DNA from 3 places in the Paenibacillus sp. HWE-109 genome. Region 1 is predicted to be linked to each of the others. Evidence: predicted binding sites of a transcription regulator. Region 1 holds the regulator's gene; each other region holds the start of a gene.
What was found. Region 1 encodes LexA, which represses DNA repair genes until DNA is damaged. Its sites were predicted from a motif close to CGAACATATGTTCG; they were not measured.
Positions count from the first base shown of each region.

Region 2: a site for LexA is predicted at 1,243-1,256, ahead of recA (recombinase RecA). Genes of this name have one in related genera too.
Region 3: a site for LexA is predicted at 1,813-1,826, ahead of LOZ80_RS20480 (DNA polymerase IV). Genes of this name have one in related genera too.

Region 1 is NZ_CP091881.1:2,193,288-2,196,576, reverse strand. Features, by position in the region: gene LOZ80_RS08740 (HAD family hydrolase) at 1-554, opposite strand, end outside; gene LOZ80_RS08735 (DUF896 domain-containing protein) at 599-781, opposite strand; gene LOZ80_RS08730 (LysM peptidoglycan-binding domain-containing protein) at 917-1,336, opposite strand; gene lexA (transcriptional repressor LexA) at 1,485-2,102, shown strand; gene LOZ80_RS08720 (aminopeptidase) at 2,182-3,289, opposite strand, start outside.
Region 2 is NZ_CP091881.1:3,190,873-3,194,161, reverse strand. Features, by position in the region: gene LOZ80_RS13130 (competence/damage-inducible protein A) at 1-1,153, shown strand, start outside; gene recA (recombinase RecA) at 1,329-2,372, shown strand; gene LOZ80_RS13120 (regulatory protein RecX) at 2,446-3,135, shown strand.
Region 3 is NZ_CP091881.1:4,781,528-4,784,816, forward strand. Features, by position in the region: gene mobB (molybdopterin-guanine dinucleotide biosynthesis protein B) at 1-431, opposite strand, end outside; gene LOZ80_RS20480 (DNA polymerase IV) at 438-1,739, opposite strand; gene cimA (citramalate synthase) at 1,954-3,289, shown strand, end outside.

The sequences.
Region 1 (3,289 bases):
AACTCGCCTGATATCACAATGTGATCGAAGTAAGCGGCAATAGTCGGCACGCCAGCTAATTTCTCCTTTTGCAAGTCCGGAGAGCCGTTTGTTAAAAGCAGCAATTGATAATTCCCTTTCAATGCATCTAGAACTTGAAATGTCTCTTCATAGACCAAAGGGCGGCTGCGTCGTTCCGCAGGAAACAATTCCCCCAATTTATAACCCAGCTCACGATCTTCGATTCCAAGTGCACGAAGACCCCTTGTCCAAGATTCCGTCCGGTATCCAGGCGCCAGTTCCTCCAATTTACGAAAGTTCTCATTCTCACCTTGCGTAAAATTAGCCCATAACCCCTCAAAAGGATTAATACCAATCATCTTGGTGAATGGAAACGTATCAAATGTTTCATATAAAGCGCGTGCTTCTTTACGAACAGAAGCTTCTAATTCTACGGGATTCACAGCCACATGTTTGGCAGCTTCCGCACAAGTCGCATCAAAAGCTTCTTGCACACTGCGATCATCCCATAACAAAGTGTCATCCAAATCAAAAAGTACAGCTTTCAACGCCATCATTCATATCCCCTTTTGAATGTTGTTTCTATATGAACAAGCAATTACTCTTCGTCCGTAAACTTGATCGAATCAAGTTGAACTTTAAGATTGCCTCGAAAAGCCTCAATGTACTTCCTTCTTAATTCATTTCGCTCATCGATTTCTGCATCTGTTAAGCCCACTGTTTTGGCTTTGCGTGCAAGCTCGTTGATACGTTCGATGTTTTTATCCATTTCGTCGCTCATAAAGATCCTCCCTAGCAAAAATTCAATATGAATATTACTTTGCCATCCCAATTCAGTAATGTCAAGGAAACAACGAAAAGAGACGTAGGAACATGTCCTCGTCTCAGCTAATTAGTGAGTATGAAATCAATCGCTTTAAGAACCAGGCAGGATCAGTACCTGCCCTTCTTGCAATGAACTGGTGGTCAAATGATTGATTGCTTTGATTTTATCGATATAAGAACGAATGTTCTCCCTATTCTTTTTATGTAAGGAAGCAATCTGCCAAATCGTGTCTCCACGTTGAATAACTATTTTCTCTGGTACTACTATTGAGGAGACTTCTCTGATGACAGCTTGCTTGGCTAGTGATGTACTCGTTGTCGTTGCTGCCGGATCCCCCGCATAGGCCTGCACAATTGCACCAAATGAGAACACGGTTCCAAGAATAATTGCTAACAGAACAAAGCGAACAATAGCTTTAGTATAGCCAGAAGTGAAAGTCATCCCTTTGGATGTGTTAGCGGATCTATGAAGTGTACGTGAGTTGGTTGTGTTGGTATAAGCCATATACATGAGTAATCATCTCCCAAACATTTGTTCTTGTATTAGAATAACACGAACAAATGTTTGAGTCAACCCATTTTCTCGAACTTATGTTTGTACGAACTCGGGTTCTATGTTATACTTTGGGTAATGATTCCCAGTATTGGAGTGATAACTATTGAGCAAGATTTCGCAGCGTCAACAAGCTATATTGGATTTCATTAAGAACGAAGTGAAAGATAAGGGGTATCCACCTTCCGTCAGAGAAATCGGCGAAGCTGTTGGACTAGCATCCAGTTCTACCGTACATGGCCATTTGGAGCGTCTTGAGAAGAAAGGTTTAATTCGTCGAGATCCTACCAAACCTCGTGCTATCGAAATTCTGGGCCTCGATGGCGCAGAAACTCACTTTGCCATTTCAGTCGCGCGTGTTCCCTTAGTTGGTAAAGTAACCGCCGGTGTTCCTATTACAGCAACCGAGAATATCGAAGACTACTTCCCGCTTCCCGTGAGCATGGTCAAAGATAATAACGTATTTATGCTTAGCGTAATGGGAGACAGTATGATTGAAGCTGGCATTCATAATGGCGATTATGTCATTGTGAAACAGCAACAAACGGCGAACAACGGGGACATCGTAGTTGCCATGACAGAAGACGATGAAGCCACAGTGAAGCGTTTCTACAAAGAGCGCGATCATATTCGCCTACAACCTGAGAATTCCGCCTTACAGCCGATTCTCCTCAAGCATGTGACGATTTTAGGACGTGTCATCGGCTTGTTCCGGGATATGTAGTCAACCATCTTAGAATAACAAAGAAACCGAGCGGAGATTGTCTCCCTCGGTTTCTTCGTTTCACAGCCTATTCAACCAACTAAAATACAAGTGCCCAGTTCCCGCCACGAAAAATAGCCTCAACCGTGCCATCTTCCAAATAACCATCAATCTCCAGATCCGATGTCCCAATCATGAAATCAACATGAATCAAGCTCGTATTGCCGCCTCGTGCTTTTAATTCATCTGTCGACAAAGAAGCGCCACCTTGGATATTAATTGGGTAACAACTCCCCAGAGCAAGATGACAGGAAGCATTCTCATCAATACCTGTATTATAAAAAATTCGATTCATGTTAGAAATTGGTGAACCGTAAGGCACAAGGGCAACTTCACCCAAATAGCGGGCGCCTTCGTCCATTTCGAGCAACCGGGCCAAATGTTCATAACCTACTTCCGCTTGATAATCAACGACCTTCCCCTCTTCAAAGCGGAACGAAAAGCGATCCACCAAAGCCCCATTGACATTCAAGGGTTTTGTACTTGATACGGTACCGCGAACACCCGTTCTATCCGGCATCGTAAAGACTTCTTCCGTTGGCATATTAGCCACAAAACGGATGCCACTAGCGTTCGCTTTATCGCCGCCTAACCAAATATGATGCGCAGGCAAATCCACCTCCAAATCGGTGCCCGCCGCGCGATAACGCAGGGTTTTGTATTGTTTCTCATTCAGCAGTTTCCGAACACGTTTCAACTGTTCAATGTGAACGCGCCAAGCAGCTACGGGATCCTCTTCATACACCCGGTTCATTTGAAAAATAGCATCCCACATCGCCTCTACCCGCTGATCTTCTGGCAGATCCGCGTACACCTTGGATGCCCAGGCAACTGTCGGCGCTTTAATAAGGCACCAACTAAACGTACTCGTTCGGACATATTGTTGATACTTCGTACGAGCGGTAGCCGCAGCTTTGGAAGCCCTGGAGATTAGACTAGCCTCAATACCTGCGTACAGATCTGGATCTGGCACCTTAATATTCAGCAAGGCCCCGCCATTTTCGACAAATCGCTCCAGCATTTCCGTGTACCAAGTTGGATAATAATCCAATGCCTCATCATGCGCATGTTCAAATTTACTGCGTGTAATCACATCATCCTGCCAATGAACGTGCACGTAATTTGCTCCAGCTTCATAGGCTTTTTTC
Region 2 (3,289 bases), 1.0 Mb from region 1:
TGTCGACGTGTATTTCCAAACCGTTGTCGGTGATAATGAACAGAGATTGCTTGAAACCTTCAAATTAGCGGCTTCCAGAGCGGACGTCGTCATTTGTACGGGCGGGCTTGGCCCAACCCAGGATGACTTGACCAAAGACGTGCTGGCTGGGTTCGCAGGCCGTGAATTGATCATCCATGAACCATCGATGACAGCAATAACCGATATGTTCCAAACCCGCGGCATTCATATGGTGGACAGCAATCGAAGACAAGCATTGATGTTGGCGGACAGTGATCCTTTGCATAACGAAACGGGGCTAGCCGTTGGAATCGCTTTTACATACGAAGGGACCCATTTTATTCTATTGCCAGGTCCTCCCAAGGAAATGAAGCCTATGTTCTCAAAACATGCAGTTCCCTGGCTACAGACTAAGATGACTGACGAAGTACCCCTGTATTCCAAGATGCTTAAATTTGCCGGCATCGGCGAATCCAATCTGGAACATCAATTGCTTGATTTGATTGCAGCCCAAACCGATCCAACCATTGCTCCTTACGCCAAAGAGGGCGAGGTGACAATTCGTATTACGACACGCGCACAATCCGCTGATGAAGGCGAGAAAAAGCTGCAATCCACGGAACAAGCGATTAGAAGTCGATTGTCTGAACATCTCTATGCGGAACAAGACGTCCCTATTGAAGCCGTCGTTGTGCAATTGTTGGCGGCTAAGAAACTAACACTTGCCGTTGCGGAAAGCTGTACAGGCGGTTTGTTGAGTGATCTGATAACTTCAATTCCAGGCAGCTCGCAGCCATTTCTTGGAGGCGTAATCTGTTATACTAATGCGCTCAAACATCAGCTTCTTTCCGTTCCGATGGAAGTTCTTGAAGGCGAGGGAGCTCCCGGTGCGGTAAGCAGTGAAACAGCTGTTCTGCTAGCTGAACATATAAGCGGGAAGACCGGAAGTGACTTTGGCATCTCGGTTACCGGCGTAGCGGGTCCAAGTCCTTCAGAAGGCAAGCCGGTGGGGCTGGTATATATTGGATTCGCGCAAAAAAATAAGCCAACCCAAGTGATTGAGCTGCAGCTTTCAGGCAATCGGGAATCAATCAAACATAGAGCAGCCAAAAGTGCGCTCTATCAATTATGGAAACAGTTGAAAGATCAATAATGTTCGCTTATAATAAGAGTAAGTGTTAACGGAAGGACCGTAACAAAGCGATAACTTTGTTGCGGTTTTTTGTTTGTTCGCTAAAAAGTCGAATGTATGTTCGAAAAAATGCTTGGCAAACACTCTAAAACAGGTTATCATATACCTATAATGATAGAAGAAGGAAGTGATTGTTTTGACAGATCGTCGCGCAGCACTTGATAATGCACTACGTCAAATTGAAAAACAGTTCGGTAAAGGCTCCATCATGAAACTTGGAGAGTCTACGCATATGCAAGTTGAAACGATTTCAACTGGAGCGCTTGCGCTTGATATTGCACTAGGTATAGGTGGATTCCCACGCGGAAGAATTATTGAAGTTTACGGTCCGGAATCTTCAGGTAAAACGACGGTAGCCCTTCACGCGATTGCAGAAGTACAGAGAGTTGGCGGACAAGCTGCCTTTATTGATGCTGAACATGCCTTGGATCCTTCTTACGCAAGTAAACTTGGTATTAACATAGATGAGCTTCTATTATCCCAACCAGACACGGGTGAGCAAGCTTTAGAGATCGCTGAAGCGCTTGTACGCAGTGGCGCAGTGGATATCATCGTCATCGACTCGGTTGCTGCGCTTGTTCCGAAAGCGGAAATTGAAGGCGAGATGGGCGATTCACACGTTGGTTTGCAGGCTCGTTTGATGTCTCAAGCTCTTCGTAAACTTTCAGGTGCAATTAACAAGTCCAAAGTTATTGCGATCTTCATCAACCAACTGCGTGAAAAAGTTGGCGTCATGTTTGGTAACCCAGAGACAACGCCTGGTGGTCGCGCATTGAAGTTTTACTCCTCTGTACGACTTGATGTTCGTCGTATTGAAACGATCAAACAAGGAAATGACATGGTCGGTAACCGTACAAGAATTAAGGTCGTTAAGAATAAAGTAGCGCCTCCATTCAAACAAGCGGAAGTTGATATTATGTATGGCGAGGGTATTTCCCGCGAAGGCAGTATTATTGATATCGGTACAGAGATGGATATCGTTAATAAGAGCGGAGCTTGGTACTCGTATGAAGGCGAGCGACTGGGTCAAGGTCGTGAGAATGCGAAGCAATTCTTGAAAGACAACAAAGCTATTTCCGAAACGATAGAGCTGAAAATTCGTGAAAACAGCAACTTAATCAAAGCTGTTGGTCTAAACGAAGATGAGGACGAAGATGAATTGGAAGTTGCTTTCGAATAACATTTAAATCATAGAGGAAAGCACCTTTAACCTTGGGTTAAGGTGCTTTTCATTTTAGGGGAGTTGGCTGGATATGAGCGATGAAGAGCACACATTGTCAATAATTACGCTGGTTGAGAAACAAAAAAAAGGCAGGCATCGCTATAATATTTTTATCAATGAGGAGTACGCATTCTCGGTTCATGAAGATATTTTGATCAAGCATCGATTAGTTAAGGGAGAAATTATTAATCAACAGGATGTTGAGAAAATTACGATAGATGAAGAACGTAATAGTGCCTACCTAAAAGCGATACGTATTATCGGGCGTCGCCCTCATTCGGCAATCGAAGTTAAACGCAAGCTGAAAGAAGCGGGGTACGAAGCTGCAGTCATCGATTGGGCATGTGAGAAGATGGCTGAACAGAATTATCTCAATGATGAAGAGTTTGCGAAAATGTGGACAGACAGTCGGATTATTACGCAACGCAAAGGTCGGAACTTGGTTCGTCAGGAACTTCAACAAAAAGGCATCGATAAGGAATTGGTAAAAAATGCAATGGAAACGATCAATCCTGATGATGAATTTGCGGGAGCTATGAAACTGGCTCAAACAAAATGGAAACAAACCTCAGGAAAAACGATGGATCGCAAAAGAAAAACAGGCGCCTTTTTGATGCGCCGGGGGTATACAGGATCTATTGTTACCAAGGTTTTGGCCCAAGTCAGCAGCGAACCTAACGACGAAGAGTTTGATTTCATCGATGATGCTTTCGATAGTTAATGTCGTTAATTAAAAAGATGTTTAGTTAATGTCATTAACCATAGTTTGGGACTCTTGTGAGTGAATCCATGACATTCGCTTGACAAGCTTCTTCGACAAAAGATAAAATAACAGTGTATATTTTCATAATTTGTTCAAAATCATACTTCTATCA
Region 3 (3,289 bases), 2.6 Mb from region 1:
ATATGCGGATAATAGCTCTCAGCGTCTTCCAAATCCGTCACAATAGCAATAGGACTAGGCTCAAGATGATGAACGATTTCTCTTTGTTCTATTGTACGAAATAAAGCAATCTTTGGATGCTTTTCCTTTTTAAAACCTTCTACAAAAATAAAATCCATGTGCGAGTAAGCCGTTAACTGCTCCTCTAAACTTACATTACCCCTTTTCTCATACGTGTGAATCATGTTCGGGGATAGCGTAATCACGGCATCAGCTCCCGAGCCAACATAGATCGACGAATCCGCTCCCGCGGCTTCTTTATAATGTCCATGAGCATCATGTTTCATTACAGCAATTCGATAGCCGCGCTGCTTCATTTCAATCACCAATTTAGCAATCAACGTTGTTTTCCCGCTATTCGAATAACCAGCGAAGCCGATGCAATGCGCCATTCCCTATCACTTCTCCTCTTCCTTATGGAGCGGATTTTTTTTCAAATGATCCATCTGCAAGGAAGTGCCCCTGGCCTTATGATTTCGTATAAAAGCGGACGGATCATCACTCATCATCCCTGCGGTCAGAATCGCGCTTTCCCCAAATTTATCACGCAGCCCGTCCATAATTTTGTTCAAATGCTCTCGCCGCGGCTGCTTCTCATAATCAAACAAATCCAATTGAATGAAGGTTTCTTCCTTCATCGTTAAATTCTGCAAGGTAATGCCCAACAATCGTACTGGTTTGCCGTCATCCCACTGGTGATCATACAACTCACACGCTGTTTTATAAATATCATCCATATGCTCCGTTGCCGTCGGGAGTGTGACAGAACGCGTGATCGTCCTCATGTCAGGATCGCGAATCGTAATCTGGATCGTCAAGGCCATCAACTCCTGTTTGCGCAGCCTTCTCGCTACTTGATCAGCCAGATTGAGGAAAACACGATGAATTTCTATGCGGTCTGTGTAGTCTCGCGGCAGCGTCGTGGTGTGGCCAATCGATTTGCTTTGTTCTTGCTCCGGATTTACAAGAGATGGATCAATGCCATTCGCTGATCGTTTCAGATGAGCACCGAGAACTCCGAATTGCTTCGTCAATAACAACTCATCCGCAGACGCTAATTGGCCTAAAGTAAGAATACCGAGTTTCTCCAATTTATCAGCGGTCTTTTTACCTATGCCGTACAAATAATTGCAAGGTTTATCCCATAATACATACGGCACATCACGAATGCGAAGCACAGAAATCCCATTCGGCTTCTTCATATCAGAGCCCATCTTGGCAAGCAGCTTATTCGGCGCAACTCCGATCGAGCAGGGCAGCTTCAATTCCTTCATAATTCGGTTCTGAATGCTGTTTGCGATATCCATAGGCGTTCCAAACTGTTTGGAACCCGTTATATCCACAAAACATTCATCAATGGACATGGATTCCACCATAGGCGAATAACTATAAGCTATCTGCATGAATCGTCGGGAGAAATCGCGATACAATTCAAAGTCAGGTCGAATCAATATCAAATCCGGGCATATTTTCAGAGCTTGCCTAACCTGCATACCCGTTTTGATCCCCATTCCTCGCGCTGTATAAGATGAAGTAACAATTATTCCTTTGCGAAGTTCAACACTTCCAGCAACAGCAATGGGTTTGCCTTTATACAATTCAGGCTCAACGGCCTCATGGACAGAACAATAGAACGCATTCATATCAATATGCAAAATGACTCTACCTTGTTTGGGATAATGATGCCCCACTGTCACCATTTCACATTCCCTCCCATGCTCCAAGACGTTAGACCAGAGCCATTTTCAGCATACAAAAAAATATTGTTTCAAGCAAACGTATTTTTGCGTTATGATGTCCTTACCCATAATCTTATGGTATAATCGTAAATTATACATTAGCGCTTTAAAGCAAGCTTAGACACCAGCACATCTAACAACGAAGTCACTTTGCTAGCTTTTGAAGGAGGAACCCATGCCAACATCAGTCAAAATCTTCGACACCACACTACGAGACGGAACGCAAGGAGAAGGCATTAGCCTATCTGTCGAGGACAAAATCAAAATCGCCCGCAAGCTCGACGAGCTTGGGGTTCATTATATTGAAGGCGGATGGCCGGGCAGCAACAGCAAAGATATCGAATTCTTTGAGCGAGCTCGAGACATGAAGTTTACGAATGCCAAAATTACAGCCTTTGGCAGCACGCGGCGCAAGGATTCCATAGCTGCTGATGACATCAATTTGAACAGACTTGTTGAATCCGGCGCACAAGTGGCGACAATCTTCGGTAAGTCCTGGGATTTCCATGTCACGACTGCGATCCAAACGACTCTCGAAGAGAATCTGGCTATGATCTTTGATTCCGTGCAGTATCTGAAAAGCAAGGGTCTTGAAGTCATCTATGATGCCGAGCATTTCTTCGACGGATACAAGAACAATGCCGATTACGCTCTGCAAACGATCAAAAAAGCCCAGGACGCCGGGGCGGATTGGATTGTCCTATGTGATACTAATGGCGGTTCCTTGCCAGGGGAAGTCACAACCATTGTGACAACAGTGAAACAGCACATCTCCACACCTGTAGGCATACACGCCCATAACGATTGCGAATTGGGAGTTGCTAATAGTCTTGCCGCTGTGCAAGCCGGCGCAGGACAAGTTCAAGGTACGATTAATGGCTATGGCGAGCGCTGCGGCAACGCCAACCTTAGCTCCATCATCCCTAACCTTCAATTGAAACTTGGCTATCACGTCATCTCGGAAGATCAGTTGAAGTCGTTGACATCGGTATCCAGATATATCAGCGAAATCGCTAATATGCATATGCCAGTTAATCAACCCTATGTCGGCAATGCCGCATTTGCTCACAAAGGCGGTATCCATGTATCAGCGATCCTGAAAGATGCCAGCACTTATGAGCACACCAAGCCTGAATTGGTCGGCAACAAACAGCGTGTATTGGTGTCGGAGCTTGCAGGTCAGAGCAATGTATTGGTCAAAGCGCAAGAACTCAATTTGGATTTCAACAAGGATCCACAGAAAACCAAAGATGTCATTGAGCGGATCAAAGACCTCGAACACCAGGGCTACCAATTCGAAGGCGCAGATGCCACTTTAGAATTGCTGCTGCGTGAAGCGTTTGAAGGACTTGAAGAGATATTCACGCTTGAATCCTTCAAAATGCTCGTCGAAAAATCTGCCCATCACTCGGTTGTTTCCGAAGCCATCGTGAAAGTGAAAGTGCATGGCGAGACCATCTATACGGCCGCCGAAGGCAATGGCCCGGTCAACGCGCTTGATAACGCTTTGC